Regions from separate parts of the Puerhibacterium sp. TATVAM-FAB25 genome, predicted to be linked through region 1. Evidence: predicted binding sites of a transcription regulator. Region 1 holds the regulator's gene; the other holds the start of a gene.
The links. The regulator LexA, encoded in region 1, represses DNA repair genes until DNA is damaged. The targets are predictions, from matches to a motif close to TCGAACANNTGTTCGA.
Positions count from the first base shown of each region.

Region 2: U5M74_RS03940 (DUF222 domain-containing protein) is a predicted target of LexA. The motif match lies at 12,546-12,561, and genes of this name have one in related genera.

Region 1 covers NZ_JAXUAK010000006.1:105,114-120,249, reverse strand. The annotation lists gene U5M74_RS08090 (DUF58 domain-containing protein) at 1-38, shown strand, start outside; gene U5M74_RS08085 (DUF3488 and DUF4129 domain-containing transglutaminase family protein) at 35-2,302, shown strand; gene U5M74_RS08080 (DUF3040 domain-containing protein) at 2,510-2,935, opposite strand; gene U5M74_RS08075 (DNA polymerase IV) at 2,964-4,235, opposite strand; gene U5M74_RS08070 (SAV_6107 family HEPN domain-containing protein) at 4,232-4,720, opposite strand; gene U5M74_RS08065 (spermidine synthase) at 4,910-5,773, shown strand; gene U5M74_RS08060 (cold shock domain-containing protein) at 5,844-6,041, opposite strand; gene U5M74_RS08055 (proteasome assembly chaperone family protein) at 6,038-6,991, opposite strand; gene U5M74_RS08050 (HelD family protein) at 7,167-9,452, shown strand; gene serA (phosphoglycerate dehydrogenase) at 9,496-10,737, shown strand; gene nrdR (transcriptional regulator NrdR) at 10,907-11,458, opposite strand; gene U5M74_RS08035 (LysM peptidoglycan-binding domain-containing protein) at 11,578-12,003, opposite strand; gene lexA (transcriptional repressor LexA) at 12,247-13,014, shown strand; gene U5M74_RS08025 (L-lactate dehydrogenase) at 13,070-14,059, opposite strand; gene U5M74_RS08020 (ATP-dependent DNA helicase) at 14,101-15,136, opposite strand, start outside.
Region 2 covers NZ_JAXUAK010000002.1:361,190-376,325, reverse strand. The annotation lists gene U5M74_RS03975 (carbohydrate ABC transporter permease) at 1-9, shown strand, start outside; gene U5M74_RS03970 (glycoside hydrolase family 2 TIM barrel-domain containing protein) at 6-3,074, shown strand; gene U5M74_RS03965 (helix-turn-helix domain-containing protein) at 3,125-4,027, opposite strand; gene U5M74_RS03960 (DUF5107 domain-containing protein) at 4,084-7,506, shown strand; gene U5M74_RS03955 (beta-galactosidase) at 7,503-9,917, shown strand; gene U5M74_RS03950 (cellulase-like family protein) at 9,908-11,179, shown strand; gene U5M74_RS03945 (hypothetical protein) at 11,227-12,360, shown strand; gene U5M74_RS03940 (DUF222 domain-containing protein) at 12,609-14,369, shown strand; gene U5M74_RS03935 (cupredoxin domain-containing protein) at 14,389-14,802, opposite strand; gene U5M74_RS03930 (ThuA domain-containing protein) at 15,023-15,136, opposite strand, start outside.

The DNA.
Region 1 (15,136 bases):
AGCAGGCGTGGGCGGACCTGACGGAGGTGCGGCGATGACGGGCTCCCGGCACACCCCCCGGCTCGTGGCGTCGACCGCCCTGGTCACCCTGGCGACCGCCGCCTCGCTGCTCGGCCTCACCGCGGTGGTCCTGCCCGGGCCGTGGGTGGCGGCCGCGCTGGCCGGCGTCGTGCTCGTCGCGGCCGCCGCGGCCGGGACGCGCGCGGCCATCGGCGCCCGCCGGGCCGCCCGCCCCGGCGGGAAGGACGACGGCGGCGTGGGCTCGGTGCTGCCGACGCTCGCCGCCGCGGTCGTCGGGGCGTGGTACCTCCTGGCCCGCTACGGCGCCCCCGGCGAGGGGCCGCGCTGGGTCCCCGGCCCCGACGCCGCCGGCCGGGTGCTGGACCGGCTCGGCCAGGCGGGCGAGATCATGCGCGGCGAGGTCGCCCCGGTCGTCGGCAGCGCGCCCATCGCGATGCTCTGCGTCGGCGGCGCGATCGTGGTGCTGCTCGTGGCGGACGCGCTCGCCTCGGGGCTGCGCCACCCCGTCCTCGCCACGGTGCCCGTGCTCGTGCTGTGGTTCCCCCCGCTCGTGCTGGTCGGCCAGGTGCCCTGGGGCGTGTTCGTGGTGACGGTCGCGGCGCTGCTGCTCGGGCTCGCCCTGGACGGCGCGCCGCCGGCACGCCGCAGCGCCGCGCCGGGGGCGGCCCGGGCCGTGCGGCGCGCCGGCCACCGCCGCGCGGCGGCCACGACCCTCACCGCGTCCGTCGTGGCCGTCGCGGCCCTCGTCGCCGGCACCGGCGCCGGGGCGCTGCCGGGCGGCTCCGGGTCGTGGACGGACGCCTTCACCACGGCGGCGCGCACCGTGCGCCTCTCCGAGGACCTGGACATGTACCGCAGCCTCACCACGCGCTCGGACGAGGTCGTGCTGCGGTACACGAGCTCGACCGGCGACGACGTCGGCCCGCTGCGGATCATGACGCTCTCGGCGTTCGACGGCCGGGACTGGGGCCGCGGCCCGCAGCGCGAGGGCGAGGCCTTCGACCCCGAGGACGTGCTCGCCCCCGCCGAGGCGCCGCTCACCGGCGACCGCGTGGAGCTGGACGTCACGGTGGGCACCCTGCGGGAGGACCAGCTCCCCGTGTCCATCGAGCCGCGGGACCTCGCCGGCCCGGCCGAGGGGTGGCGCTACGACGCCGGGCGCGACGAGGTGGTCGGCGGGCCGCGCACGCAGGAGGGCGACCGCTACGAGATCGGCGTGCACCCGCGCGCGCTGAGCCCCGACCGGCTGCGCGGCGCCCCGGAGACCACCGACGTCGACGACGCGTTCCTCGCGGTGCCGGGCTCGGCCCACGCCGCGGACGTCGCGGCGGTGGCCGCCGAGGTCGCCGGCGACCAGCCGACGCGGTACGACCAGGCCGTGGCCCTGCAGACCTACCTGCGCGACACCACCCGGTTCGCCTACGACACCGAGGTGCCGCGCGGTCGCACCGGCGACGCGGTGTGGGACTTCCTGCAGCAGCGCACCGGCTACTGCGTCCAGTTCGCCACCACCATGGTGGTGCTGGCGCGGTCGCTCGGGATCCCGGCCCGCCTGGCGGTCGGCTTCCTGCCGGGGCAGGCCGACGACGACGGCGTGTGGGAGGTCACCGGCCAGGACTCGCACGCCTGGCCCGAGCTGTGGTTCGAGGACACGGGCTGGGTGCGGTTCGAGCCCACGCCGGCCGTCCAGACCGGCGCGGCCCCGCAGTACGCCGACCCCTCGCTGGGCGCCGGCGCGACGCCGCAGCCGCCGTCCCTGGAGCAGGAGCGCCCCCGCGGCCCGACGGCGTCCGCGGCGGCACCGCCGCCCACCCTCGCGCCCACGGCGACGTCCGCGCCGGCCGCCGCGGCAGAGCGCGGCACGCCGTGGGGGGCGTGGGCCGGGGCCGTCGGCGTCCTCGCGCTCGCCGCGGCCGCGCTGGCGCTGTGGCTGCGCCGGCGCGAGCGGCCCGAGCGGCAGCTCGACCCGGAGCGCGCGTGGGAGCGCGTGCTGGTGGCGCTGGCGCGCCAGGGCGTGACGCTGCCGCCGTCGACGACGCCGCGCGCCGCCCCCGCCGCGGCGGCCGCCGCGCTGGAGGCCCGCACCGGGCGCCCGCTCGCGCCGGAGGCGCAGGACGCGCTGGCGCGGCTCGCGCGCGCGCTCGAGGACTGGCGCTACGCGCGCCGCGCCCCCGACCTCGCCGCCGCGGAGCTCGACGAGCTCGTCGCGGCGGTCACCCGGGCGCTGGCCGCCGGGGACGACCGCGCGGCGCGGACCCGCACGCCGGCCGGCGTCGGCTGATCCGACCCCTGACCCGCGCCGGGCCCGGCCGGGCACGATCTCCCCGTCCTGGGGTCCGCCGCGGGCCGCCGCCGGGTGCGGTGACCGGGAACACCGCGGGCAGGCGCCCGCCGGCGCCCGGCCACGGTCGGCCGCCGTCCCGCGGACGACGACGATCCCGCGGCCTCGAGGGCGCGCGGGATCGTCGTGAGGTGCTGTCGTGGGGGCTCAGCGCTGGCCGCGCCGGCGCTCCCAGCGTTCCTCGAGACGGGCGATGAACCCGTCCTTGCTGGCGGTGGTGGTGCGGTTCGGGCCCCGGCCGCCGCCCTTCCTGCCCTGCGGTCGCCGGTCGACGCTGCCGTCGGGACGGACCGTGCCCTGCGGGCCCTTCGAGCGTGGCGCGGCGGCGAAGGCCCAGGCGACTGCGGCGAACATCACGACGAAGCCGACGACGCCGACGACCGTGTGCCCGGTCGCCGCGCCCAGGACGAGCACGAGCAGACCGACCGCGAGGCCGACCCCTGCAACGACGTAGCGCACGACGGGACGGCGACGTCCCGTCTGCTGGAAGGTGGTGGCGAGCCGGGGATCGTCGCTGGTGAGCGCGCGCTCCATCTGCTCCAGGACGCGCTGCTCGTACTCGGAAAGAGGCATCGAGACCCCCCGATCGGTGGGTGGAGTACTACCGAGACCAGGATAGGCCCGCCGCGTCAGGCTCGGTAGTCGGACGGGGCGCGGCTCGCGCGCCGAGGCTGATGGACCCGCTCCCGAAGCGCTGCCGCACCGCGTCGAGCGCCAGCTCGGCCTCCCGCCGGGCCTCGCCGCGGGGCGAGGCGGCCTCCTCGAGGGTCGGCTGCTCGGCCAGGCCCGCCCGGGTCGAGAGGTTCTCCATGCGCACGCCGACGAGGCGCACCGGCAGGCCGCGCAGGTCGGCGGCGGCCAGCAGCTCGCGGGCGACCAGGTAGATCTCGCGGGCGACGTCGGTGGGGCCGCTCAGCGTCCGCGACCGGGTGAGCGTGCGGAAGTCGCTGGTGCGGACCTTGACCGCCACGGTGCGCCCCACGACGCCCTGGCCGCGCAGCCGGGCGGCCACCTTGTCCGCCAGCGCGAGGACGTGCTTCTCCACCGCGCGCAGGTCCCACAGGTCCTGGGCGAACGTGGTCTCCGCGCCGATGCTGCGCTCCTCCCGGCCCGGCACCACCGGCCGCGGGTCGCGACCCCAGGCCAGGTCGTGCAGGTGCGCGCCCGCGACCCTGCCCACGGCGGCCTGCAGCGTGGCGACGTCGGTGTCCGCGAGCTGTGCCACGGACGTGATGCCCCAGCGGGCGAGGGCCTGCTCCGTCTTCTCCCCCACCCCCCACAGGGCGCCGACCGGCAGCGTGCGCAGGAACGCGACGGTCGCGTCGGCGGGCACCAGCAGCATCCCGTCGGGCTTGGCGTGCGTGGACGCCAGCTTGGCCACGAACTTGTTCTGCGCGATCCCCACGGAGCAGGTGACGCCGTGGCGGGCCCGCACCTCCTCGCGCAGCCGTCCGCCGATGACCGTGGGCGCGCCGAGCCGACGCCGCGCGCCGCTGACGTCGAGGAACGCCTCGTCCACGCTCACCTGCTCCACGAGCGCCGTGATCCGGCCGAGCATCTCCATGATCGACCGCGACACGTCGTGGTAGAGCCGGTGGTCCGGCGGCACCACCACGGCCTGGGGGCACAGGCGCAGCGCCGAGGCCATCGACATCGCCGACCGGACGCCGAAGGCCCGGGCCTCGTACGTCGCGGCGAGCACCACGCCCCGCTCCCGGCCGCCGACGATGACCGGCAGCCCGCGCAGCTCCGGCCGCCGCGTGAGCTCGCACGAGGCGAAGAACGCGTCCATGTCGACGTGCATGATCGAGGTGCCGCTCTCGTCGGCGCCCCAGTCCCGGTTCGCGGTCGCGGACCGCGGCGCTCGGCTCACGAGGCGGCCGAGGCCAGCCGCAGCGGGCGGGAGAACCCGGTGTCGGGGTCGACCACCATGGCGACCTCGTCGCGGAAGTCCTCCGCGCACGCCGCGAGCTCGTCGGCGCGCTGGGGCGCGACCCGCTCGCCGTGGCCGGCGTCCACCGCGGCGCGCAGGCGCGCGCCCGAGGCGAAGTACACCGACCAGGCCGCGAGCTGCGGCTCCACCAGGGCCAGCATCTCCCAGACGGTGCGGGCGCCGGACCGCGGCCCCGGGCGCCCGCGCAGGGCGACGACGGCGGCCGCGCTGCGCAGCGCGGCGAGGTGCGCGTGGAGGAACCGGTCGGCCGGGTCGGACGCCTCCGCCGCCTCGGCCAGCTCCGCGTCGGCGATGCTCAGCAGGCGCTTCACCTCGGCCGGCACGGCCCGCGGGCCCGCGCCCGCCCGGGCGACCGCCTCCGGCGCACCCGCCGCGCCGCGGCGTGCCGTGTGCTCCTGGGTCATCGCAGACCTCCCGTCCGAGCGCTCCTGCGCCCCTCCAGTGTCGAACACGTGTTCGAAGCCTGTCAATCCGTGCTGCACCGCCCGCCGGGACGGCTCGTCGGGGAGACTGGGCGCATGGCCCGCCGCAGCACTCGCTCCTCGCGACGCAGCCCATCGTCCCCCGAGCCACCGACACTGCCGTCCGGACCCGTGCCGATCGACACCGGCACCGCCGAGCTGGAGCGCGACCCGGACCACGCGGGCCGCACCACGCTGCTCGTCAACGGCGTGCCCAGCTCGTTCCTCGACCTGGACGACCCCGGGTTCCTCGCGTTCGAGTACATGCAGCAGATGGACGCCGTGAGCGAGCTCCTCCCGGACGGCGGCCTGCGGGCGCTGCACCTCGGGGCGGCGGGCTGCGCCCTCGCCCGCCGGTGGGACGCCGAGCGGCCCGGCTCGCGCCAGCTCGGCGTGGACGTCGACGCCCGCCTGCTCGAGCTGGTCCGGCAGTGGTTCGACCTGCCGCGCTCCCCGCGGCTGCGCCTGCGCGCCGACGACGCGGGGCACGCCGTGCGCACCCTCGCCGACGCCTCCTACGACGTCGTCGTGCGGGACGTGTTCGCCGGCGACAGCACGCCGGCCCACCTCGTCGGCCCCCGCTTCGCCCGCGACGTCGCCCGCGTGCTGCGGCCCGGCGGCCTCTACCTCGCGAACTGCGTCGACCGCCCGCCGCTGGTCACCGTCCGCCGCGAGCTCGCGACGCTCGCCGCGGCGTTCGCCGGGCCCGCGGGGCGCGAGGACGCCGACGCCGTCGCGGCCGGGCGCCTCGCCGCCGTCACCGAGCCGGCGATCTTCAAGGGCCGCCGCTACGGCAACGTGGTCCTCGCGGCCGTGCGGCCCGGCGGCGAGGACGTGCCCGCGCCCGACCTCACCGCCCCGGTGCTCGCCCGCGCGCTGCGCAGCCTGCCCGTGCCGGCCCAGGTGCTCGCCGGCGACGAGCTGGCCCGGTTCGTGCGCGGGTTCACGCCGTTCGAGGACGACGACGCCGAGCAGGAGGCCGGGCTCGCGGGCTGAGGCGCGGGCCGCGGACGCAGCGAGGGCCGCGACCCCGTGGTCGCGGCCCTCGCCGTGGTCGGGCGGCCCGTCAGAGCGGGACGACCTGCTCCGCCTGCGGGCCCTTCGGCCCCTGCGTGATCTCGAACTCGACCCGCTGGGCCTCCTCGAGCGTGCGGTGTCCCTGCGTCTGGATCGCGGAGTAGTGCACGAAGACGTCGGCACCGCCGTCGTCCTGCGCGATGAAGCCCCCTCGCGGGTCGCGCGGGCCGTGCCCGCGCGGGCTCAGCCCTCGCCGTCCTGCTGCGCGAGGAACCGCTCGAACTCGGCGCCGAGCTCCTCGGCCGTCGGCAGGGGCGCCGCCTCCGCCAGCAGGGACTGGCGGCCCAGCGAGCGGGCGAAGCGGTCGTACTGCTCCTCGAGCGCCGTCACGACCGCCCGCACCTCGGGCGACTCCTCGAGCTGCTTCTCGACCTCGAGCGTCGCGTCGGCCGCCGCGGCGGCCATACGCCCGGTGGCGAGGTCGAGGCCCGTCGCGCGCTCCACGTGCTGCAGCGCGGCGACCGCGGCCGGCGTGTACCGGGACTGCGCCAGGTAGTGCGGCACGTGGACGACGTAGCCGAGCGCGTCGTGGCCCGCCTGACCCAGCCGGTACTCGAGCAGCGCCGCCATCGAGCCCGGCACCTTCACCGTGCCGAAGAACGAGGTGTAGTCCTCGGTCAGCCCGTCGCGGGTGGCGTGCGCCGTCAGCGTCAGGGGCCGCGTGTGCGGCACGCCCATGGGGATGCCGTGGAAGCCGACGGTCAGCGACACGCCGAACCGCTCGACCAGTCCCTTGACGGCCGCCACGACCCGCTCCCACTGCAGGTCCGGCTCGGCGCCGTGCAGCAGCAGGAAGCCGGTGCCCTCGGCGTCCCGGACGTGGTCGAGCGCCAGGAACGGCTCCTCGTAGTCGGTCCAGCGGTCGGCGTCGAAGGTCATCACGGCACGCTTGGAGCGGTAGTCGAGCAGCTGGTCGACGTCGAACGTCGCCAGCCGGGTCGTCTCCAGCTCGTCCACGAGGTGCGCCGCGGCGATCTCGCCGGTCGCGCCGGCGTCGACGAACCCGCGCAGGGCGTGCAGCATCACCGGCCCCGAGGCGCGCCCCGAGGCCGCCTGACCGGTCGACAGCCCGGTGCGGGCGTCGAGGGCCGCCACTGCCGCCTCGTCCACCTGCACGATGCTCTGCGGGTCCAGCACGTCCACTCCCTCCGTCGACGAGCGGCGCCGTGCCGCCCTGACTCACGTTCACAACCCCGGGCGGCCGGAGAACCTTCCCGGCGCCCGCTGGGCGGGACGGCTGACCGCGCCCCGCCGCGTCCGCCATAATGGTCGGCCGACCGACGCGACGGTCGCACGAGCGTGGGGAGGACACGTGGCGGGCAGGCACGACGAGCTGGCGCACGAGCAGGACGTCGTCGACACGCTCTACGGCCGGCTGGACGAGCTGCGCCGGCGGGCACGACGCCGCCTGGGCGACGTGCGCCGCGCGGGGCCGTCGGGGTCGCCGCAGAACCGGTCCGAGCGCGACGCGTTCGCCACGCTCTACGAGGACCGCGCCGCCCAGCTCGACGCCGTCGAGGACCGGCTGGCGTTCGGCCGCCTCGACCTCGAGGACGGCGCGGCGCGGTACGTGGGGCGCATCGGGCTGGCCGACGACGAGCAGCGGTCGCTGCTCACGGACTGGCGCGCCCCCGCCGCCGAGGCGTTCTACCGGGCCACCGCGCTCGAGCCCGCCGGCGTCCGGCGCCGCCGGCACCTGGTGACCGCCGGCCGGCGGGTGGTCGGCCTCGAGGACGAGCTGCTCGACCTCGACCACGTCGACCCCGAGAACGCGGCGTCGTTGTCCGGCGAGGGCGCGCTGCTCGCGGCGCTCGCCACCCGCCGCACCGGGCGGATGGGCGACATCGTCGCCACCATCCAGGCCGAGCAGGACCGCATCATCCGCTCCGGGCTCACCGGCGCGCTGGTCGTCCAGGGCGGCCCGGGCACGGGCAAGACGGCGGTCGCGCTGCACCGCGCCGCCTACCTGCTGTACGCGCACCGCCGCGTGCTGGAGCGCTCCGGCGTGCTGCTCGTGGGCCCGTCCCGGTCGTTCCTGCGCTACATCGACCAGGTGCTGCCCTCCCTCGGCGAGACCGGCGTCGTGTCCACCACGGTCGCCGAGATCCTGCCCGGGATCCGTGCCACGGCGGTCGACGACGGCGCCGTCGCCGAGATCAAGGGCCGGCTGCTGTGGGCGGACGCGATCCGGCGCGCCGTGCGGGCGCGCGAGCGCATCCCGGCGCGCGACGTGCGCTTCCGCCTCGACGGGCGCGACCTGACCGTCCGGCGGCGCGACGTGCGCGAGGCCATCTCCCGCGCCCGCCGCACGCACAAGCCGCACAACGAGGCCCGCGCGGCCTTCGTGCGCGACATGCTGTCGCGCCTCGCCGACCAGTACGCCCGCGTCGACGGCGGCGAGCTGACCCCCGAGGACCGCGCGGTGGTGCTCGAGGACCTGCGCTCCCACCGGGACGTGCGCGTGGCCCTGAACCTGGCGTGGTTCCCCATCACCCCCGAGAAGCTCGTGGCGGACCTCTTCGCCAAGCCGCACCGGCTCGCCGAGGCCGCCCCGGAGCTCACGGAGGCCGAGCGCGCCCTGCTGCGCCGCGACCCCGGCGCGCCGTGGACCGAGTCCGACGTGCCGCTGCTCGACGAGGCCGCCGAGCTGCTCGGCGAGGACGACACCCTCGTGAAGGCCGAGGCGCGGGCCCGCGCGGCCGAGCGCGCCGCCGAGCTCGAGTACGCGCGGTCGGTGCTCGAGTCGACCGGCGCGGGCGGCGGGCTCGTCGACGCCGAGACCCTGGCCGCGCGGTTCGAGTCGGGCGGGCCGGTGCTCACCACCGCCGAGCGGGCCGCCGCGGACCGGTCGTGGACCTACGGCCACGTCGTGGTCGACGAGGCGCAGGAGCTGTCGCTCATGGCCTGGCGCATGCTGGTGCGCCGGGTGCCGACGCGCTCGATGACGATCGTGGGCGACGTCGCGCAGACCTCCTCGGCCGCCGGGGCCCGGTCGTGGTCGGCCGCGCTGACGCCCGTGCTGCGCGACGGCTGGCGCCTGGAGGAGCTGACCGTCAGCTACCGCACGCCGGCGGAGGTGGCCGACACCGCCCAGCGCGTCGCCAAGGCGGCCGGGCTGCCCGTGTCGCCGCTGACGGCCGCGCGCGAGCTGCCGGACGCCCTGGTCGCCGTGCCGGTCGGCGCCAGGGCCGGCGACGGCGACGGCGACGACGACGCCGTGGTGGCCGCCGTCGTGGCGCAGGTGGCGGGCCTCGCCCGTCAGTTCGTCGGGACGGACGGCGCCGGGCGCGTCGCCGTCGTGGCGGCCGACCGCCGCGCCGGGGCCCTGCGCGACGCCGTCGTGCGTGCCCTGCCCGGCGCGCTCGGCGAGGCCGAGGCCGCCCGCCTGGCCGCGCAGCGGCCCGAGGACGCCCAGGTCCCCGTGCTGACGCCGCGCGAGACGAAGGGCTTGGAGTTCGACGCCGTGGTGCTGGTCGAGCCGGCGGAGGTGGCCGAGGGCCCGGGCGGCTGGTCCGACCTGTACGTCGCCATGACCCGGCCCACCCAGCGCCTGGCGGTGGTCCACGCCCGCCCGCTGCCGGACGGCTTCGCGGGCTGAGACGGGTTTGTCGCCGCAGGTGCCCAGGGCGCACCATGAGGGCGTGCTGCGTGCCCTTCTCCTCGAGAACGTCCACCCTGTCGCCACCGAGATCCTGCGCGCCTCGGGCTTCGAGGTCGAGACCCGACCCGGAGCCCTCGACGAGGCCGAGCTGATCGAGGCGCTCGACGGCGTCCACGTGCTCGGCATCCGCTCCAAGACCATGGTGACCCGCAAGGTCCTGGAGAGCTCTCCGCACCTGCTCGCGGTGGGCACGTTCTCGATCGGCACCAACCAGATCGACCTGGCCGCGGCGTCCTCGTACGGCGTCGGCGTGTTCAACGCGCCCTACTCGAACACCCGGTCGGTCGTGGAGCTCGCGCTCGCCGAGGTCATCGCGCTGACCCGCCGGCTCACCGTCCGCGACAAGGCGCTGCACGACGGCGTCTGGGACAAGACGGCGGAGGGCGCGCACGAGGTGCGCGGGCGCACGCTCGGCATCATCGGCTACGGCAACATCGGCTCCCAGCTGTCCGTGCTCGCCGAGAACCTCGGCATGCGCGTGCTGTTCTACGACGTCTCGGAGAAGCTGGCGCTCGGCAACGCCCAGCGCGTCGCCACGCTCGACGAGCTGCTGGAGCGGTCGGACGCCGTGACGATCCACGTGGACGGGCGCGCCGGGAACGCCGGCCTGTTCGGCGCCGAGGAGTTCGCCCGCATGAAGCCGGGCGCCGTGTTCCTCAACCTCTCGCGCGGCTTCGTCGTCGACGTCGAGGCGCTGCGGGAGAACATCCTGGCCGGCCACCTCGGCGGCGCCGCCGTCGACGTCTTCCCCAGCGAGCCCAAGAAGCGCGGCGACAGCTTCGACTCCGAGCTGCGCGGCCTGCCGAACGTCATCCTCACGCCGCACGTCGGCGGCTCCACCGAGGAGGCGCAGGAGGCCATCGGCGAGTTCGTCGCCGGCAAGCTGCGCGACTACCTGCAGACCGGCTCCACCATGCTCAGCGTGAACCTGCCGAACCTGCAGCTCGGCCGCACCGGCGTGGGGCGCATCGCGCACCTGCACCGCAACGTCCCCGGCGTCCTCGCCGCCGTCAACCAGGTGTTCGCCGAGCACGGCGCCAACATCGAGGGCCAGATGCTCGCCACGCGGGGCGAGATCGGCTACGTGGTCACCGACATCGCCGACGTCACCGAGCGCGGCGCGTCCGTCAAGCTCCAGGCGATGGAGAGCACGATCCGCCTGCGCGTCCTCGACGAGCTGCCGCGCGACGAGTACGGCCCGGGACCCGCCGCGGGCCTCTGACGCCCCCGGCGGCCGCCCCACCGGGGCGTCCCGCCGCACCGTCCGCGGAGCACGCCCGCAGCACGGAGCCCGGCCGGGTGCACCCGGCCGGGCTCTGGTGCCTCGGGGGGAGGCGTCGCGCGTGGTCGCCCCGTCCCGGGGAGCAGCGGGCCGTCGCGGCCCGGCCGCCTCAGCCGCGGGCGTCGGCGTGGAGCTCGCCGGCGGCGTCGCCCGCCCCGCCCTGGGTGCCCGCGGCGCCCGCGTCCGGGCCGCCGTCCTGGGCCCGCTCGCGCTCGGCGCGCTCGGCGCGCAGGGACGTGATGGCGCTCTCGAAGTCCTCCAGCGACTCGAACGCCTGGTAGACGCTCGCGAACCGCAGGTACGCGACCTCGTCGAGCTCGCGCAGCGGCCCGAGGATCGCGAGGCCGATCTCGTAGGCGTCGATCTCCGCGCTGCCCGCCTGGCGGAGCGTCTCCTCGACCTTCTGGGCCAGCAGCGCGAGGTCGTCCTCGCTCACCGGCCGGCCCTGGCACGCCTTGCGGACGCCGGAGACGATCTTGTCCCGGCTGAACGGCTCCGTGGCGCCGGAGCGCTTGACGACCGACAGGCTGGCGCTCTCGATGGTGGTGAAGCGCCGCCCACAGCTGGGGCACTGGCGGCGGCGGCGGATCGACGCGCCGTCGTCGGCCGTGCGCGAGTCGACCACGCGCGAGTCGGGGTGGCGGCAGAACGGGCAGTGCATCCCGGCAGACTACCGGAGCGCCGCCCGCGGAACCGGGAGGTTCCGGCCGCCCGAGCGGGCCGGCCGCGCACGGTCACCCGTGCTCGGCCGCAGGACAGGACGGCCTCGGCCCGCGGGCGTCAGGCGACGGGCACCAGGATGGTCTGCCCGACCTGCAGCGCGGCGCTGCCCAGCTCGTTGAGCTCGCGCAGGTCCGCCACGACGTCGCGCACGTCCTCGCGCGGCCCGGCGATCTCCTGCGCGAAGTCCCACAGGGTCTCCCCCGGCGCCACGGTGTGCACGCGGACCTCGACGGGCTCGCCCGGGCTGCTCGCCATCGCCTGCGCCCCGAGGCTCACCAGCGGGGCGCAGACCAGCGCCGCGAGGAACGCGGTGACGACGCGCCCGCGCCCCGTGAGGCGCAGCCCGCCCAGGCCGAGCAGACCGTGCGGGGCCGAGGACGACCGCGCGACGGCGGGCGCGGGACGGGCGGCGGGAGCGGCGAGCGTGGCGGCCACGGTGACCTCCGGGTGTCGTGGTGAGCGGACAAGGAAAGTGCTGGTCATCGAGTTGCGCTCGAACGGGCGTTCGTTCGAACAGCCGTTCGTTCGAACGCCTGTAGCATCGCACGAGCCACCGACATTGTCGAGACTCGCGTCGAACACGTGTTTGATCCGGCGCCCGCGCTGCCCTAGAGTGGGCGTACGACCAGCACGAACGGTCGGGTCAGCACGAGCGCGTCGCCGGGGCCGGAGGCTCCGCCGGCGACGGCGCGGCCACGCGGGCCGGCCACGACGACGGGAGAGGTCATGACGGGTCGCACGACCGGCACGGGCGGCGACGCCGCCTCCGCCATCGCGACGGTGAGCGAGCTGCCGGCAGCGGGCACGGCCGACCGCCTCACGCCGCGCCAGCGCCGCGTCCTCGAGACGATCCGCACGTCGGTCGAGACGCGCGGCTACCCCCCGACCATGCGCGAGATCGGCGAGGCCGTCGGCCTGGCCAGCCCGTCGTCGGTCAAGCACCAGCTCACGTCGCTCGAGCGCAAGGGCTACCTGCGGCGCGACCCGAACCGGCCCCGTGCCATCGAGGTCGTCGACCCGCTCGACCAGCCGCAGGACGGCGGCGAGGCGGGCACGGGCACCGCGGCGCCCACGCCGCTGGTGGCCCAGCTGCCGGGCGCCGACGACGAGCTCGTCGCCGCGCCGTCGTACGTCCCGGTCGTCGGCCGGATCGCCGCCGGCGGCCCGATCCTCGCCGAGCAGCTCGTCGAGGACGTCTTCCCGCTCCCCCGCCAGCTCGTGGGCGACGGCGAGCTGTTCCTGCTCAAGGTCCAGGGCGACTCGATGGTCGACGCGGCGATCTGCGACGGGGACTGGGTGGTCGTGCGCCGCCAGCCCGTCGCGGAGAACGGCGAGGTCGTCGCGGCGATGCTCGACGGCGAGGCCACGGTCAAGACCTTCAAGCGCGAGCGCGGGCACCTGTGGCTGCTGCCGCAGAACCCGGCCTACGCCCCGATCCCCGGTGACGAGGCGCAGGTGCTGGGCCGCGTCGTGGCGGTGCTCCGCAGCCTCTGACGGCGCGGCGGGCGGTGGCCGGCGGCAGAGGCCCGGCCGGGAGCCGGACCGCGGGTCAGAGGCCGAGCCGCCGCTGCACCGCCCGCATGCTGTCGGCGGACGCCCGCAGGCCGGCGACCTCGGCGTCCGACAGCGGCACGTCGAGCACCTGGGCGACGCCGCGCCGGCCGACCACCGCGGGCAGGGAGAGGCACACGTCCTCGATGCCGTGGTACCCGTCGAGCCGCGAGGAGACCGTCAGCACGCGCTGCTCGTCCTTGAGGACGGCCTCGATGATCCGCGTGGCGGCCAGCCCGACGGCGTAGTTCGTCGCCCCCTTGCCGGCGATGATCCGGTAGGCCGACTGCACGACGTCCTCGGCGATCCGGTCCCGGGCCGCGGCGTCGAGCGGCGCGCGCCCCGGCAGCGGCTGCCAGTCGAGCAGCGGCACGCCGCCGACCGTGGCGGAGCTCCACAGGGCGATCTCCGAGTCGCCGTGCTCACCCGCGACGTACGCGTGCACGTTGCCCACCGCCACGCCGCAGTGCGCCGCCAGCGCCGCGCGCAGCCGCGAGGAGTCCAGCACGGTGCCGGAGCCGAACACGCGCCCGGCGGGCAGGTCCAGGATCCGCTGGGCGGCGTAGGTGACGACGTCGACGGGGTTGGTGACCATGATGTAGACCGCGTCCGGCGCCACGTCGACCAGCCCGGGCAGGATGCCGCGGACGAGGCCGACCGTGGCCTCCGCCAGGTCGGTGCGGGTCTGCCCCGGTTTCTGCCGGGCCCCGGCGGTCACGACCACCACGTCGGCGCCCCGGCACACCTCGACGTCGTCGGAGCCGTCGATCTGCGCGGGCGGGATGAACATCGCCCCGTGCCGCAGGTCGAGCACCTCGGCCTCGACCTTCTGCCGGTTGACGTCGAGCAGGGCCACGGAGCGCGCGGTGCCGCGCATGAGCGCCGCGTACGCGAGGGTGGAGCCCACCGCGCCGGCGCCCACGACGGCGAGCTTGGTAGCGCTGCGGCCGGGGACGGTGCCGGGCGCGATGTCGTCGGGCAGGGTCACGGTGTCCTCCTCGGAGCGGGTCCGGCGTCGCCGCCCCCAGGCTAGGTGTCGAGCCTGCTCAGCGCAGCGCGGACCACCGCCGGGTCGGAGGTCGGCCAGAAGCTCGGCATGGAGCGCGCGAGGAAGGTCCCGTACCGTGCGGTGGCCAGGCGCGGGTCGAGCACCGCCACCACGCCCCGGTCCTCGGCGCTGCGCACGAGGCGCCCGGCGCCCTGCGCCAGCAGCAGCGCGGCGTGCGTCGCGGCCACCTGCATGAACCCGTTGCCGCCCGCCTGCTCCACGGCGCGCGCCCGCGCGGAGCGCACCGGGTCGTCGGGCCGCGGGAACGGGATGCGGTCGATCAGCACGAGCTGGCAGCTGGGGCCCGGCACGTCCACGCCCTGCCACAGGGAGAGCGTGCCGAACAGGCACGTGCGCGGGTCCTCCGCGAACCGCCGCACGAGGCTGGGCAGCTGGTCGTCGCCCTGCACGAGCACGGGCACGTCGAGGCGCTCGCGCATCGCCTCCGCGGCGGCGACGGCGGCGCGCCGGGACGAGAAGAGGCCCAGCGTGCGCCCGCCGGCCGCCTCGATCAGCCCGGCGATCTCGTCGAGCTGCGCGTCGGTCGTGGGCTCGCGCCCCGGGGCCGGCAGGTGGCGCGCGACGTACAGGATGCCCTGGCGCGCGTAGTCGAACGGGCTGCCGACGTCGACCCCGGCCCAGTCACCCTTCGCGTCGTCGCCCGTCGCGCGCCCGAGGCCGAGGGACCCGGCGACGGCGTCGAACCGGCCGCCCAGGGCGAGCGTGGCGGAGGTGAAGACGCCGGTCGCCTCGCCGAGCAGGGCGGTGCGGATGAGGCCCGCGACGCCGAGGGGCGCGGCGTGCAGCCGCGAGACGCCGTCGCCCCACGGCGAGCTCTCGTCGGGCCGCGAGCACCACAGCACGTCGGCGCTGGTGTCCTCGGCGGCCATGCGCTCGGCCACCTCGAACAGCTGCAGCACCGCCGACTGGGCCATCTTGTGCCCGGGGTCGGGCTGGGCCTGGGCCTGCGCGCCGCCCTCCGGCTTGAGGCGGCTGAGCAGCTCGCGCGCCGCGTCG
Region 2 (15,136 bases), on a different contig from region 1:
ATCAAGTGACCTTCAGCCTCGACCGCGTCTCCGACCCGCGCTTCGTCGCCGAGCACCGGACGGCCCCGCACTCCGACCACCGGTGGTTCGCCTCCGCCCAGGAGGCCGCCACCGGGACCAGCTCGTTCGAGCAGAGCCTCAACGGCACGTGGCGCCTGCACTACGCCGCGAACCCGGCCGGCGTCCTGCCGGGCTTCGAGCAGCCCGGCCTCGACCGCAGCGGCTGGGACGAGGTGACCGTCCCCGGCCACCTGCAGCTGCAGGGCTACCACCGGCCGCAGTACGTCAACGTGCAGTACCCCTGGGACGGGAGCGAGGCGCTCGAGCCCGGGCAGGCGCCCCGGCGCAGCAACCCCGTCGGCAGCTACGTGCGCACGTTCACCCTGGACCGCCGGCCCGGCGAGGGCGAGCGCGTGACCGTCACCTTCCACGGCGCGGAGAGCGCCGTGGCGGTGTGGGTCAACGGCCGGTACGTCGGCTACGGCGCGGACACCTTCACGCCGTCGGAGTTCGACGTCACGGACGCCCTCGTCGAGGGGGAGAACACGGTCGCCGCGCAGGTCGTCATGTGGACGTCCGGCTCGTGGATCGAGGACCAGGACTTCTTCCGCTTCTCCGGCCTGTTCCGCGACGTGGTGCTCCGGCACCGCCCGGTGGTGCACGCCGAGGACGTCCGCGTCGTCACGGACGTGGCGCCCGGGCTCGACCGGGCGGTCGTGCGCGTGCGGGTGGCGCTCCAGGGGGAGGGCGCCGTCACCGCGGTGCTCGACGGCGTCGGGCCCCTGGGGCCCGGACCCGACGGCGAGCTCGTCGTCGAGGTGGCCGGCCCGCGGCTGTGGAGCGCCGAGGACCCGCACCTGTACGACCTGCGCCTCGAGGTGCGGGACGCGGCGGGTGCGGTGACGGAGCACGTCCCGCTCCGCGTGGGTCTGCGCCGGTTCGGCATCGAGGACGGCGTCCTGTCCGTCAACGGCCGGCGGGTGGTCTTCACCGGCGTCAACCGCCACGAGTTCGGGTCCCAGGGCCGGGTGATGACGCGCGAGGAGACCGAGGCCGACCTGCGCCTCATGAAGCAGATCGGCATCAACGCGGTCCGCACCAGCCACTACCCGAACAACGGCTTCTTCTACGACCTGTGCGACGACTACGGGTTGTACGTCGTCGACGAGATGAATCTGGAGTCCCACGCCATGTGGGACCGGCTGCTGCGGCAGGACCTCCCCGTGGAGGAGGCGTTGCCGGGCGACCGGCCCGAGTGGCTGCCGGCGCTGCTCGACCGCGCCGCCAACATGCTCGAGCGCGACAAGAACCACCCGTCGGTGGTGATGTGGTCCTGCGGCAACGAGTCCTACGGCGGCACGGGCATCCGGGCGGTCGCGGACTGGTTCCGCTCCGTCGACGACCGGCCGGTGCACTACGAGGGCGTGCACTGGGACCCGCGGTACCCGGAGACGACGGACGTGGTCAGCACGATGTACACCCCGGCGGCCGACGTCGCGGCGTTCCTCACCGAGCACCGCGACAGGCCGGTGATCCTCTGCGAGTACGCCCACTCGATGGGCAACTCGTTCGGCGCCGTGGGCAGGTACCTCGACCTGGCGTACCGCGACCGGCTGTTCCAGGGCGGCTTCATCTGGGACTTCGCCGACCAGGCCCTGCCGGTGACCGACCGGTACGGCCGCACGTTCGACGGCTACGGCGGGGACTTCGGCGACGTGCCGCACGACGCGGACTTCTCCGGCAACGGCATCCTCTTCGCCGACCGCACGCCGAAGCCGGTCGTCCAGGAGGTCCGGTACCTCTACCAGCCGTACCAGGTGCAGCTGCGCCTCGACGGCATCACTGACGGCGCGGACGCCGGTGTCGTCGTGGTGCGCAACCGCCACCTGTTCACGCCGTCCTCCGCCCACGCCTGCGTCGTGACGCTCGCGCGGGAGGGGCAGGTGCTCGTCGAGCAGACGCTCGACACCGACGTGGCGCCCGGCGACGAGGGTGCGTACGCGCTGCCCGTGAAGGTGCCGGGGGACCCGGGGGAGTACACGGTCGACGTGTCCTTCCGCCTGCGAGCCGCCACCCGGTGGGCCGACGCCGGCCACGAGGTCGCGCACGAGCAGGCCGTGGTCCGGGTGGCCGAGCCCGCGCGTGCCCCGGCCTCTGCCGCGCCGGCGCCGACGGTCGTCGAGGGCATCCACAACGTCGGCGTCCACGGGGAGGGCTTCAGCGCGCTCTTCTCGCGGCTGCACGGCGGGCTGCTGTCCTACCGCACGGGGCCGGGCACCGCGACGGGCGAGGGGCGCGAGCTCCTGCGCTCCGTGCCGCAGCCGTGCTTCTGGCACGCCCCCACCTCGAACGAGCGCGGCTACGGCGGCCCGTCGGAGGACGGCGCGTGGCTGCTGGCCAGCCGGTATCCGACCCTGGACCGCGACGCGCCGCAGCCCGAGGTCGTCCGGCGCGACGACGCGGTGGAGCTCACCTTCCGATACGTGCTGCCCACGGCGCCCGTGAGCTCCTGCGACGTGACGTACCGCGTCGACGGCACGGGCCGCGTCGAGGTGGCCCAGGTCGTGCGCCCCGGTGAGGGGCTCGGGGACATGCCCGAGATGGGCATGCTGCTCACCACGGACCCTGACCTGCACCGGGTGCGGCTGTACGGCGAGGGCCCCGAGGAGTGCTACGTCGACCGGCGCGCAGGTGCCCGCCTCGGCGTCCACACCTTCGACGTCCGTACGGCGCTCACACGCTACCTGCGTCCGCAGGAGGCGGGCAGCCGCACGGGCGTGCGGTGGGCGGAGGTGACGGACGACGACGGCGTCGGGATCCGGTTGGAGCACGCGGGAGAGCCCGGCCCGACCGGCGGCATGGAGCTGTCCGCCTTGCCGTGGACGCCGTTCGAGATCGAGAACGCGGCGCACCCGAACGAGCTGCCCCCCGTCCACCGCACGGTCCTGCGCCCGGCCCTCCAGCGCCGAGGCGTGGGCGGCGACAACTCCTGGGGCGCTCGCACCCATCCGGAGTTCCTCCTGCCCGCCGGCCGGGAGCTGACGTTCCGGTTCGCGTTCCACGGCATCGGCTGAAGCTTGCCCGCCTCGAGGACCCCGGACCCGGGGTCCTCGAGGCTGCCCGGTCAGGCGCGGGCGGGCCGGTCGCGGTACGCCGACGGCGACATGCCGTGCACGCGGGCGAACTGACGCGAGAAGTACAGCGGGTCGGCATAGCCCGCGTCCCTCGCCACCGCGCTCACCGGCACCGACGAGCTGTCCAGGAGCTCTCGCGCGCGCGCCATGCGCAGCTCCGTCTGGTACTGGAGCGGTGACATGCCCAGCTCGTGGCGGAACAGCTGGCCGAGCTGCGAGACTCCCAGGCCGACCATCGCGGCCAGCGCCGCCACGGACGTGCGGTGCGGGACGGTGGCGCGCAGGTGCTCGACCGCCCGCTCCACCGGGCTCAGGCTCGGCCCGGACCGCCGGCGCCCGGTCGCCACGACGTGCGCCAGGGCGTTCCAGATCAGGCCGGTCGCGCGCACCAGCGCGGCCGTGGTGAGCCCGCCGTCCAGGGCGTCGATCGTCTGCGAGACGAGGCTGGCCACGGGCGCCGGGTCGGGCAGGTGGGTGACCGGCCCCCGCGCCGCGGCGCGTGCCGCCTCGACCAGCTCGCCGGCGTCGGGCCCCGCGACGTGCACCCACCAGACCGTCCAGGGGTCGGTCACCGAGGCGCCGTACTCGTGCTGCACGCCGGCGGGAAGGAGCACGGCGTCCCCGCGAGCGACGGCGAACCGTCCCTCCGGTGTGCGGCACCATCCCGTCCCGTCGGAGCAGACGAGCAGGACGTGCTGGTCCGCGCCCGTCGGCCGCGAGCGCCCGTGGCGAGCCGCGTGCGGGAAGAAACCGACGTCGGTGACGGTCAGGCGTCCGGTCACCGGGCGACCCAGCGCGCTCGCGACCGCCGGCCTGGGGACCACGAGGATCCGCTGCCCGACGAAGCCGTCCCGGAGCAGCGGCGGTCCCGCGGTGACCGGCGATTCGTCCATGGCCAGCATCGAATCTGCCATCGGTCCGCGGGTCAAGCCGCTGTACTGTCCGAGACGTGCCCGAAGAAGAGTCACGGATCGTGCTGCCGTCCGCGCCGGCCGAGATCGCCGGCCGCGCGGTGCGGGCGTGGCGGGAGCCCGTCGTCATCGACACCTACGAGCCGGACCGGCCGGACCGGTACCCCGCCTACCTGGACCAGCGCGTCTACCAGGGGTCCTCCGGCGCGGTGTACCCGCTGCCGTTCGTCGACGGCGTCGCGCGGCACAAGGCGCCGCGCTCGTGGGACGCCGTCCACCTGGAGAACGCGTACGTCCGCCTGATGATCCTCCCCGAGCTCGGCGGCCGGATCCACGTCGGGCACGACAAGACCCGGGGCTACGACTTCTTCATGCGCAACGACGTCATCAAGCCGGCCCTGGTGGGGCTGACCGGCCCGTGGGTGGCCGGCGGGGTGGAGCTCAACTGGCCGCAGCACCACCGGCCCGGCACCTACCTGCCCACCGAGGCGACCCTCGAGCACGAGGACGACGGCGCGGTGACCGTGTGGTGCTCCGACCACGACCCGTTCGCGCGCATGCAGGGCATGCACGGCGTGCGGCTGCGACCGGGCAGCGCGCTGGTGGAGGTCCGCGGGCACCTGGTGAACCGCACGGACGACGTCCAGACGTTCCTGTGGTGGGCCAACGTCGCGGCCGCGGTCCACGACGACTACCAGTCGTTCTTCCCGACCGACGTGCACGTCGTGGCCGACCACGCCAAGCGGGCGGTGACGGCTTTCCCGGCCGCGCGCGACCGGTACTACGGCGTGGACTACCCGTCGCGCCGGACGGCCGACCGGCCGGACGCGGACCGGCTGGACTGGTACCGCAACATCCCGGTCCCGACCTCGTACATGTGCCTGGGCACGCAGGACGACTTCTTCGGCGGCTACGACCATCGCGCCGGTGCAGGCTTCGTGCACTGGGCGGATCATCGCATCGCGCCGGGCAAGAAGCAGTGGACGTGGGGTAACGCGGCGTTCGGGCGGGCGTGGGACGCGCACCTGAGCGACGACGGGACGCCGTACGTCGAGCTCATGGCCGGCGTCTTCACCGACAACCAGCCGGACTTCGCGTTCCTGCGGCCGGGGGAGACGCGCACCTTCTCCCAGTACTGGTACCCGATCCAGGAGACTGGCCCGGTGCACCAGGCGACCCGCGACGCCGCGGTCCGGCTGGACGTGGTGGCGGACGGCGCCGGGACCCGTGTCCGGGTCGCGGTGGGCACCACGGCACCGCGCGCCGGCAGCCGCGTCGTGCTGCACGGGCCCGACGGCGTCCTGCACGACCGGACCGCCGACATCGCGCCCGGGCGCCCGTACGTCCACGAGCTCCGGCTGGACGCGCGGCTGGACCCGACGTCGTGCGAGGTGCTCGTCGAGCACTCCGGCGAGGTGCTGGTGCGCTGGCGTCCGCGTCCCGCGGACGCCGACGACCCGGTGGCGACCCTGCCGGAGCCCGCCGAGGAGGTGCCCGCGCCGGCCGACGTCCCGTCCGTCGACGAGCTGTACCTGACCGGGCTGCACCTCGAGCAGTACCGGCACGCCACCCGCTCACCGGAGCCCTACTGGACGGAAGGGCTGCGCCGCGACCCCGGCGACGCCCGCTGTCACGTCGCGCTCGCCGCCCGCCGGCAGCGCGACGGCCGGCTGGACGCGGCCGAGGAGCACCTGCGGGCGGCCGTCGCCCGCCTCACCCGCCGCAACCCCAACCCGCGCGACGGCGAGGCGCACTACCGGCTCGGGGTCGTCCTCGCGCGGCTCGGCCGTGACGACGAGGCCCGCGCCGCCCTGGGCACCGCGTCGTGGGACGCGTCGTGGCACGCCGCCGCGGTGGTGGCGAGCGCCCGGCTGGACCTGGCCGCCGGTCGGCACGCGGAGGTGCTCGAGCACCTGACCGCGCTGATCGCCCACGCACCCGACCACCCGCAGGCGCGCGCCCTGGCGGCGATCGCCGCGCGCCGCTGCGGCGACCCCGGCCTCGCCGCCGAGCTGGTCACCGGGACGCTCGCCACCAACCCGCTGGACGCCTGGTCGCGGGACCTGGCCGCCCGGCTCGGGCTCGACGTCGTGCCGACGTGCGACCCGACCACGGCCCTGGACGTCGCCCTGGAGTACGCGGCCGTCCGCGAGGACGACGCCGCCGTGGACCTCTTCGAGCACGTGGCCCACCTGCCGCTGACGCCCGGTCAGCGCAACGTCGCCCCGCTGGCCTGGCTGCACCGGGCCGATCTCGAGCTCCGCCGCGGCGACGACGCCGCCGCCGAGCATGCCCGCAGCGTGGCGGCATCGCTGGACCGCACGTGGTGCTTCCCCTCTGCCGGGGACGACGACATGCTCGCGCGGTTGCGCCGCCGGTGGCCCGAGGACCCGGTCCTCGCCGGGCTGGCCGGCCACAGGTTGTACGCGGCCGGCCGTCGCCAGGAGGCGATCGACGCCTGGGAGGCGTCCGCGGCCGCCGACCCGTCCGACTCCGTCGTCCTGCGCAACCTCGGCGTCGCCTCGCACAACGTCCGTGGCGACGCCGAGCTCGCCGCCCAGTACTACCGTCGGGCGCGGGCTCTGGCGCCCGATGACGCTCGGCTGCTGTACGAGGCGGACCAGCTCGAAGGACGCCGGGGCGCCGATCCGGCCGAACGGGCGGCGACCTTGCGGAGCCGCCTCGACCTCGTCGCACGGCGCGACGACCTGTCGGTCCAGCTCGCCGAGATCCTCACCGCCGTGGGCGGGGCCGACGAGGCCCTCGACGTGCTGACCGGCCGCGACTTCCAGCCCTGGGAGGGCGGCGAGGGACGGGTGCTCGCGGCCTGGGAGGACGCCTGCCTCGCCCGGGCCCGGCAGGCGCTCGACGCCGGCGACGCGGAGGCAGCGGTCGAGCACGTGACGGCATCGCTCCACCCGCCCGCGTTTCTCGGCGAGGCGCGGCACCCGCTCGCCAACACCGCCCACCTGTACCTGGTGCTCGGAGACGCGCTGGCCGCCGTCGGCGACGACGCCTCCGCCCGCGACTCCTGGGAGATCGCCGCCGGGCAGCAGGGCGACTTCCAGTCCATGCAGGTCCAGGCGTACTCCGAGCGCACCGCCGACGCCGTCGTCGCCCTGCGCCGACTGGGACGGTCGGACGAGGCCGCGCAACTGCGGGACGGGCTGGCCCGGTACGCGGACGCGCAGGCGGGAGCGCAGGCCCGGATCGACTACTTCGCCACGTCCCTGCCGACCATGCTGCTGTTCACCCAGGACGTCCAGCACGAGCACGACACCCGCGTCGCCGTCCTGCGCGCCCAGCTCGCCCGGATCGACGGCAGCGTCGCCGAGGCGACCTCGCTGGCGGCCGACGTCCTCGTCCGCGACCCCCTCAACACGCACGCCCGCGCGCTCCTGGCGCCCGCTCGGGTCCAGGGCCGTCGCCCGCGTCGGCGCTCGACGAACGGAGAACCGTGAACGACGACGTCCTGCAGGCACCACCGCGCGCCGGCCACCGGGTCCGGGTCACCACGCCGCCCGAGCCCCGCCGCGACCACCTCCCGCTCGGCGAGCCCGCCGGCAGCCCTGACCGCATCGAGGTCACGAGCCGGTGGATCGGACGTGCCGGGCGCCCGTGGTTCCCGGTCACCGGCGAGATCCACTACTCACGGATCCCGCGCGAGCGCTGGCCGGAGGTGCTGGGTCATGCCCGGGCCGGCGGCCTGGACTCGGTGGCGACCTACGTGTTCTGGCGGGCGCACGAGCCGCAGCCGGGTGACTTCCGCTGGGACGGCGACCTGGACCTGCGCGCCTTCGTCGAGCTCGCCGCGTCGCACGGGCTGGACGTGGTCGTCCGGCTGGGCCCGTGGGCGCACGGCGAGTCGCGTCTGGGCGGCTTCCCGGACTGGCTCGTCGAGCGTGGCCTGCGCACCCGCACGGACGACCCTGCCTACCTCGACCTCGTGCGGGCCTTCTACGCCCAGTCGATCGCCCAGCTGACCGGGCTCACCCACGCCGAGGGAGGGCCGGTCGTCGCCGCGCAGGTGGACAACGAGCTGTACGACCAGCCGGCACACCTCGCCACGCTGCGCCGGACCGCAGAGGACCTCGGGCTGCGCGTCCCGCTGTGGACGGCCACCGGCTGGGGCGGGGCGCAGGTCCCGCACACGCTGCTGCCCGTGTACAGCGCGTACGCCGACGGCTTCTGGGAGGACTCGCGCACGGAGTGGCCGGAGTTCGCGGCGGCCCACTTCCGGTACAGCCCGGTCCGCGACGACCTCTCCGTGGGCGCCGACCTGCGCGAGGCGCTCGACGGGATCGTCCTCGACCCGGCGTCCGTCCCGCTCGAGGACGACGCGCTGCCGTTCGCCACCTGCGAGCTGGGCGGCGGGATGCACGTCGCCTACCACCGGCGTCCCCTGGTGACCGCCGCCGACGTCGCCGCGCTCGCCCTGGCCAAGATCGGCAGCGGCTCGATCTGGCAGGGCTACTACATGTACGCCGGCGGGACCCAACGGACCGCCGCGGTGCCCGGCCAGGTCGGCGGCGAGCAGGAGTCGCACGCCACCGGCTACCCCAACGACGTCCCGGAGCTCACCTACGACTTCTGGGCCCCCGTCGGAGAGCACGGACAGGTCCGGCCCCACCACCATGCGCTGCGGCGCCAGCACCTGTGGCTGCAGGCCGAGGGCGAGCGGCTCGCGGCCATGACCACCACCGTGGGCGGCGGGAGCGAGCGGACCGACGAGCTGCGGTGGGCCGTGCGCAGCGACGGGCGTCGCGGCTACCTGTTCCTCACCACGTACCAGCCGGAGCGGCAGCCGTTGACCGCGCAGGACGGCGTGCAGGTGACCGTCGCCTTCGACGACGGCGCCGAGGTGACCGTCCCGACCGTGCCGGTCGACCTCCCTGCGGGTGTCTCGCTGGCGTGGCCGCTGCGGTACGCCCTGACCCCGGACGTCGAGCTGCGCGGCGCCACCGCCCAGGTCGTCACCCGGCTCGCGGTCGACGGCGACGAGGTCGTCGTGCTGGCGGCGACCGCAGGCGTCCCGGTGGAGCTCGTGCTGGACGGCGACGTCCCGGTCGGCGGTGCGGGGCAGGGCGAGCACCGCGACGGCGCCACGGTCGTCGAGCTCCGCACGCCGCCGGGACCGACGTGCGTCGTGGTGCTGCCGGGGGTGCGGGTGCTGGTGCTCGACGACGCGTCGGCCGACCGCCTCTACCGGCTGGAGGTCGGCGGGCGCGAGCGCCTCGTCCTGTCCGACGCCCCGCTGTACGTCGAGGACGGAGCGCTGGTCCTGCACCCGGACACCGGCCGGGCGACGGTGTCGCTGCTCCCTCCGCCGGTCGCGGTGCGCGCCTCCGAGGGGCGGGTCACCGAGGGGCGGGACGACGGCCCGTGGCGGACGTGGTCGCTGGACGTCCCGTCGGGCGGTCACCGACCGGTCCTGACCGGCGCCCGCCCCCTGGACGCGACCGCCCCGGAGCCCGTCCACGGCGGGCCGATGGACCGCCTCTCCGCGCCGACCGACTGGTCCGGCGCCGCGCACCTGCGCGTGGCGGTCCCACGGGACGCGCTCGACGGCGTCGACCGCGCCCTCCTGCGAATCACCTGGCGTGGCGACGCCGGCCGGGCGTACGTCGGGGAACGCCTGGTCAGCGACCACTTCTGGCACGGCCGTCCGTGGGACGTCGACCTCACTCCCTGGCGCGACGAGGTCGCGGCCGGTGGCCTCCGCCTCGAGCTGCTGCCGTGGAGCGCCGGCGCAGGGGTGTGGGTCGATCCCACGGTCCGCGGCCTGGACGACGGCGTCGTCGTGGACGCGGTCGACGTCGTGCGGGTCGCCCGGGTGCGCCTCGAGGTCGGGGAGCCGGGCGCATGGAGCTGAGCCCCACCCACCTGCCCGACCGGCTGGCGATCACCCTGTGGGACTTCTCCTGGTACGTCCGCACCGGTCCGGGCGAGCCGTTCGAGGATCTCGACGCCGCCTTCGCCCGCGCGGTGGAGCTGGGCTACAACGCCGTCCGCATCTGCGCGATGCCGTTCCTGCTCTTCCGGTCCGGACTGGACACCACCGCCCTGCGCCTCGGACCCATCGGCAACGGGTACGCCGGACGCGTGCGCTGGTACGACGTCCAGCAGCCCACGATGATCGACGCCCGGCAGCACCTGCTGGAGCTCTTCCGCGCAGCCGGCCGCCACGGCGTGGTCGTGATCGCCTCCTCCTGGGAGTACCAGCAGAGCCCCGCGTTCGCCGCGGACCGGGCCTGGTACGACGCTCTCGAGGCGGTCGCCCCCGACCAGCGGCTGGTCGTCCTCGGCGAGGCGCTCGCCGATCTGGTGGACCTGCTCGACGAGCACGGCCTGCGGCACACCCTGGCGTTCGTCGAGCCCCACAACGAGGTCCAGGCCGGTCACCTCACCGCGGGCCTGCCCGGTGCGGACGACCCTGTGGTGGAGCTGCGTGACCGGCTCGAGGCGGGCATCGCCGCCTTCGCCGTCCGCCACCCGGACGTGCTGTGCGGTCCCAGCTACGCCGCCGTGCCGGTGACGGCGATGCGAGGCCTGCCGCGCAACGCCGGCGTCCTGGTGTTCCACCCCTACGTGTACGGGGTGCTGGACGACCTCGTGACGGAGTTCGCGCTCCGCGGGGACCCTGCCGACTTCCCGCAGGCCCGCGCGGACGCCGAGCTGCTCAGGCCGGGCGCGCCGCGCCTGGCCGACTGGGCGCCGCCGGCGGACGAGGAGTGGAAGCGGCACGCCTCGATAGTCGGCCACGCCGAGATCTACCTGCACGACTGGTGCGACCCGGCCGCCGTCGACCGGTGGCTGTACGAGCGCTACGGCGCCCACCGCATCGCCATGGCGAACCGGCTCGAGGAGTGGATCGGCACGGCCGCCGACCATGCCCGGCGCCTGGGCGTCCCGCTCGTGTTCGGCGAGGGCTGGGTGGGGTACACCCCGCGCGACAGCCGGTTCGAGGAGGGCCCCGTGGGGGCGCAGATCTGCCGGGACGCCGTCACCCTGGCGGCCCGGGTGGGCGCCTGGGGCGCGGTCGTGTGCTCGAACGCGGCGCCCCAGCACGCCATGTGGGCCGACGAGACGCTCCAGCGCGAGTGCACCACGGTGATCACCGGCCGGACGCGGTGACGCCGACGGGCCTGACCCCTGCCGTCCCGGGCCGCTAGCGTGACGGCATGGACGCCGGTGCGCCCCTCGGTCCCGTGGTGCCCCTCGACCCCGCAGCGCTGCTCGCCGGGCCGCGCGGCCGCCGCCTGTGCCTCGCGCTCGCCCAGGCCGCCGTCCCGGAGGAGGACGGGGCGGGCACGCTGCGCGAGGCGGTGATGTGGGCCGCGTACTCCCTGGACCCCGGGCGGGGCCGGTCGGTCCGGGTCCTCACGACCGACGGGCGCAACCCCCGGGACGACGAGCTGCCCCGCCCGTCGGTGGCCGAGGTCGCCGCGCTGCTCGCCGGCGTGCCGGCCGGGACGCCGAGCCCGTCGACCTTGCACGAGGCGCTCGGGGCGGCGGTCGACACGGCCCGGTACTGGCAGGAGCCCGACGGGGAGGACGTGCTGGCCGCGACCCCCGAGGTCGTCGGAGCGCTGCGGCCCACGGCGGCGAGCGTCGTCGCCGCGCCGGGGGCGGCGTGGTGGACGGCGCCCCTGGAGCCCGGGACGCAGCGGACGGTGGCGTTCGAGGACCCCGTCGACGTCGCCGCCGTGCGCGTGCGGCGTCCCGCCCCGCAGGTCCTGGCCCGCTGGGCCGCCGACACGATCGCGGACGAGGAGCGTGCGCTCGCCGAGCGCCCGGCCGACCCGCGCGCGCCGTGGAGCGGTCACTGGTGGTCCGCCCCGCCCCACGACCTGCTGCGCACCACCCGCGAGCTCGGGGACCGCGGCGCGGCGGGCCTGTGGTTCGTCGAGGACTCGTTCGGCCCGGAGCGCGCCGAGGTCACGGCGGTGGCGGTGGACCCCGGCGCCCGCGTGCTCGAGCTCGACGGCCCGGCGGCGTGGGCCGACCTGTGCCGGCGTCACCCGCTCGAGGTCACGGCGTCGCGCCGGCACGACTGGTTCCGCGCCACCGGCCGCGACGACCTGCGCTGGGTGCTGCCCGACTGGCGGGCCGTCGCGGCGGAGGCCGACGCGGTGCACCTCACGGTCGCGGGCTACCTCACCACCGCGGGGCGCGCCGTCGAGGTGGACGACGGCGTCGCGTCGGTGCTGGCCGGCTGGGACCCGGACGCGACGTACTGGCTGACGGCCTCCGCCCGGCCGGTCGGGCCGGCACGGGCGTGGACGGACGACGACGGCGGGTGGCGCCCCGCCTGAGCGTCCTCTCACGGCGGCGCGCAGGCGTGAGAGGAAGTCGCGCCGCGACCGTAACGACGGCGAGCACGGGCGGAAACCCCGCGGCGAGAGGCTCGGGCCACGGGGCGCCACGGCGGCGCCGACCGCCGAGCCGACTCTCGCGACCCGGCCGCCTCGCCGATCATCGTAGGCGCCGTGTCGGTGGCTCGTACTAGTGTTCGAAGTGGCCGCAGGGGAGCGGCCGCGACACAGACGCAGGGGGTGCGGGCGTGACGGTGCTGGCGGGGGAGTCGACTGCGGCGCGGGCCGCCGCCCTGGCGTGGGCGCCGCTGGCCGACGACGGGACCCTCGCGTCCCGGCTGGCCGCGATCGGCGTACCGGACGTGGCGGCGGCGATGCTGGGCCGCGACCTGACCGACCCGCACACGGTGGTGGCGCCGGCGGTCGCGGAGCAGTCGACGGACGCGCGAGGCCTGATCGCGGCGCTGGTGGACGTGCGCGGTGCCGTCGCCGCGGACGAGCTGGCCGCCACGGTGGACGCGCTCGCGGCCGTGCAGGCTCTGGTCAACCGCGCCCAGGCGGTGGCCGCGCTCCTGCTCGAGCGTGCCCGTCGCCAGGCGATGCGGGCACCCGACCTCCTCGTGGACGGCGCCGACCCGCACGCGGCGCTGGCCTCGGCACCGCGGCGGCGCGAGCTGGCTCACCGGGCCGTCGTCGCGGACGTGGCCGTGGCGGTGTGCGCGAGCGAGGACCAGGTGGCCGACTGGGCCGACCGCGCGCAGGCACTGGTGGCCAAGGCGCCGCGCACCCTCGGTGCCGCTGTGACCGGCGCGGTGCCGTGGGCGAACGCGCGGGTCGTGGCCCGCGCGGTGGCGGACCTGTCGGCGGAGGCGGCCGACGAGGTGGACCGCGCGCTGGCCGGACCGGCCACCGCGACCAACGGCCGACGGCTGCGCGCGAGGGCACGCCGGGTGCGGGAGCAGGTGCACCCCACGCCGGTGGCGGTGCGGCACGAGGAGGCCACGGCGAAGCGGTACGTCGCGCTCGACCCGGGCGCCGACGGGATGGCGCACCTGCACGCCTACCTGCCCGCTCCCGCGGCGCACGCGGTGTTCGACCGACTGACCCGGACCGGGCGCGCGGCGCGCGCCGACGGCGACGGGCGGACCCTGGCGCAGCTGCGTGCCGACGCCCTCGTCGACCTGAGCCTCGACGACGGCACGCTCGACCTGGCCGCGGCACACGAGGGCACGCTCGATCCGGCCGCGGCACACGAGGGCACCCTCGATCCGGCCGCCGCGCACGAGGGCACGCCTGACCCGACCACGGCGCACGGCGACGCACCCGGACGGCCACCGGTCGGCACAGGGTCCCTCGGGCCGGGAGGCGCGCCGGCCGAGCGCCCCGAGCATCCGCCCCACGGGCCGCCTGACCACCGGTTCCACCTGGCCCGGCTGGCCCGCTCGATCCGTCCGCACGTCACCGTGACGGTGCCGGCGCTGACCCTGCTGGGTCGCGCCGAGGAGCCCGGGCTGCTGGACGGGGTCACGCCGATCGGCCCGGACGCGGCACGAGAGCTCGCCGGCCTCGCTGGGTCGTTCACCCGGCTGCTGACCGACCCCGAGCGCGGGGTGCCGCTGTCGGTGGGGCGGCGCGCCTACACGCCGCCGGCCGGGCTGCAGCGATGGGTCGCGCTGCGCGACGCCACCTGCCGGTTCCCCGGCTGCACCCGCCCCGCACACACCGCCGAGGCGGACCACACCGTCGCCTGGGCCGACGGCGGGCACACGGCCGCGGGCAACCTCGCGACCCTGTGCCGCCACCACCACCAGCTCAAGCACCAGACCCGGTGGCAGGTGCGCCAGACGACTGCCGGCACGCTGGAGTGGACGAGCCCGACCGGGCGACGCACCCGCACGCGCCCCGAGCCGCCGCCGGCGACCGTGCACACCCCGGACCAGGACCTGACCCGCCTGCCCGGCCGGCCGCCCGACGACATCGCGGGATGGCCCGGCGAGCCGCCCTTCTGAGCGCGTCCCCGGTGAGCTGTTACCGGACCGTCAGGGTCGCCGTCATGTTCGGGTGCGGGGTGCAGTGGAACGGGTAGTCCCCGCCGGAGGCGGGAGCCGTCATCTCCACCTCTTCCCCGGGGCCCACGGCGACGTCGAAGACGCCCGGCTCGTCCGACGTCACGGTGTGCGCGACCGGGTCCTCGTTGCGGACCGTCACGGTGCCGCCGGCGGTCACGCTCGTGGGGACGTCGTACGCGAAGTCGCTGATGACGATGACGGTCTCCTCGGCGCCGGGGCTGCTCGGGCTGCTCGGCTGCCCGGTGTCCGTCCCGCCCGTCTGCCCGGTGGGCGTCGCCCCGGGCTCGTCCGTCTCGGGCGACGGCGTGTCGCCCGAGCCGCCGCACGCCGCGAGCACGGCCGAGAGGAGGACCGCGAGTGCGCCGGCGGCCACGCGCCGTCGAACGGTCGAGCGAGGGGAGCGGGTGCTGTCCGACATGGTGCCGCCTCCGGCCGCAGGGAGAGCCGGCCCCATCGTCGCGCGCCCGGCGCCACGGCGTCGAGAGCGCGTCAGGACCGCGTCCAGACCGCGTCCAGACCGTGTCCGGGCGTGGCAGCCACGGCGGAGGCCGGCCGCGTGGTGGCGCGACCGGCCTCCGGTGGCGCGGCGCCGGTCAGAGACCGGCGTCGAGCACGCCCTGCTGCCACTCCCGCAGGTCGGCGATCTTGCTCACCAGCAGGTCGGTGTCGTCGCTGCGGAGGGTGGTGGCGAGCTTCTCCGCGGCCCG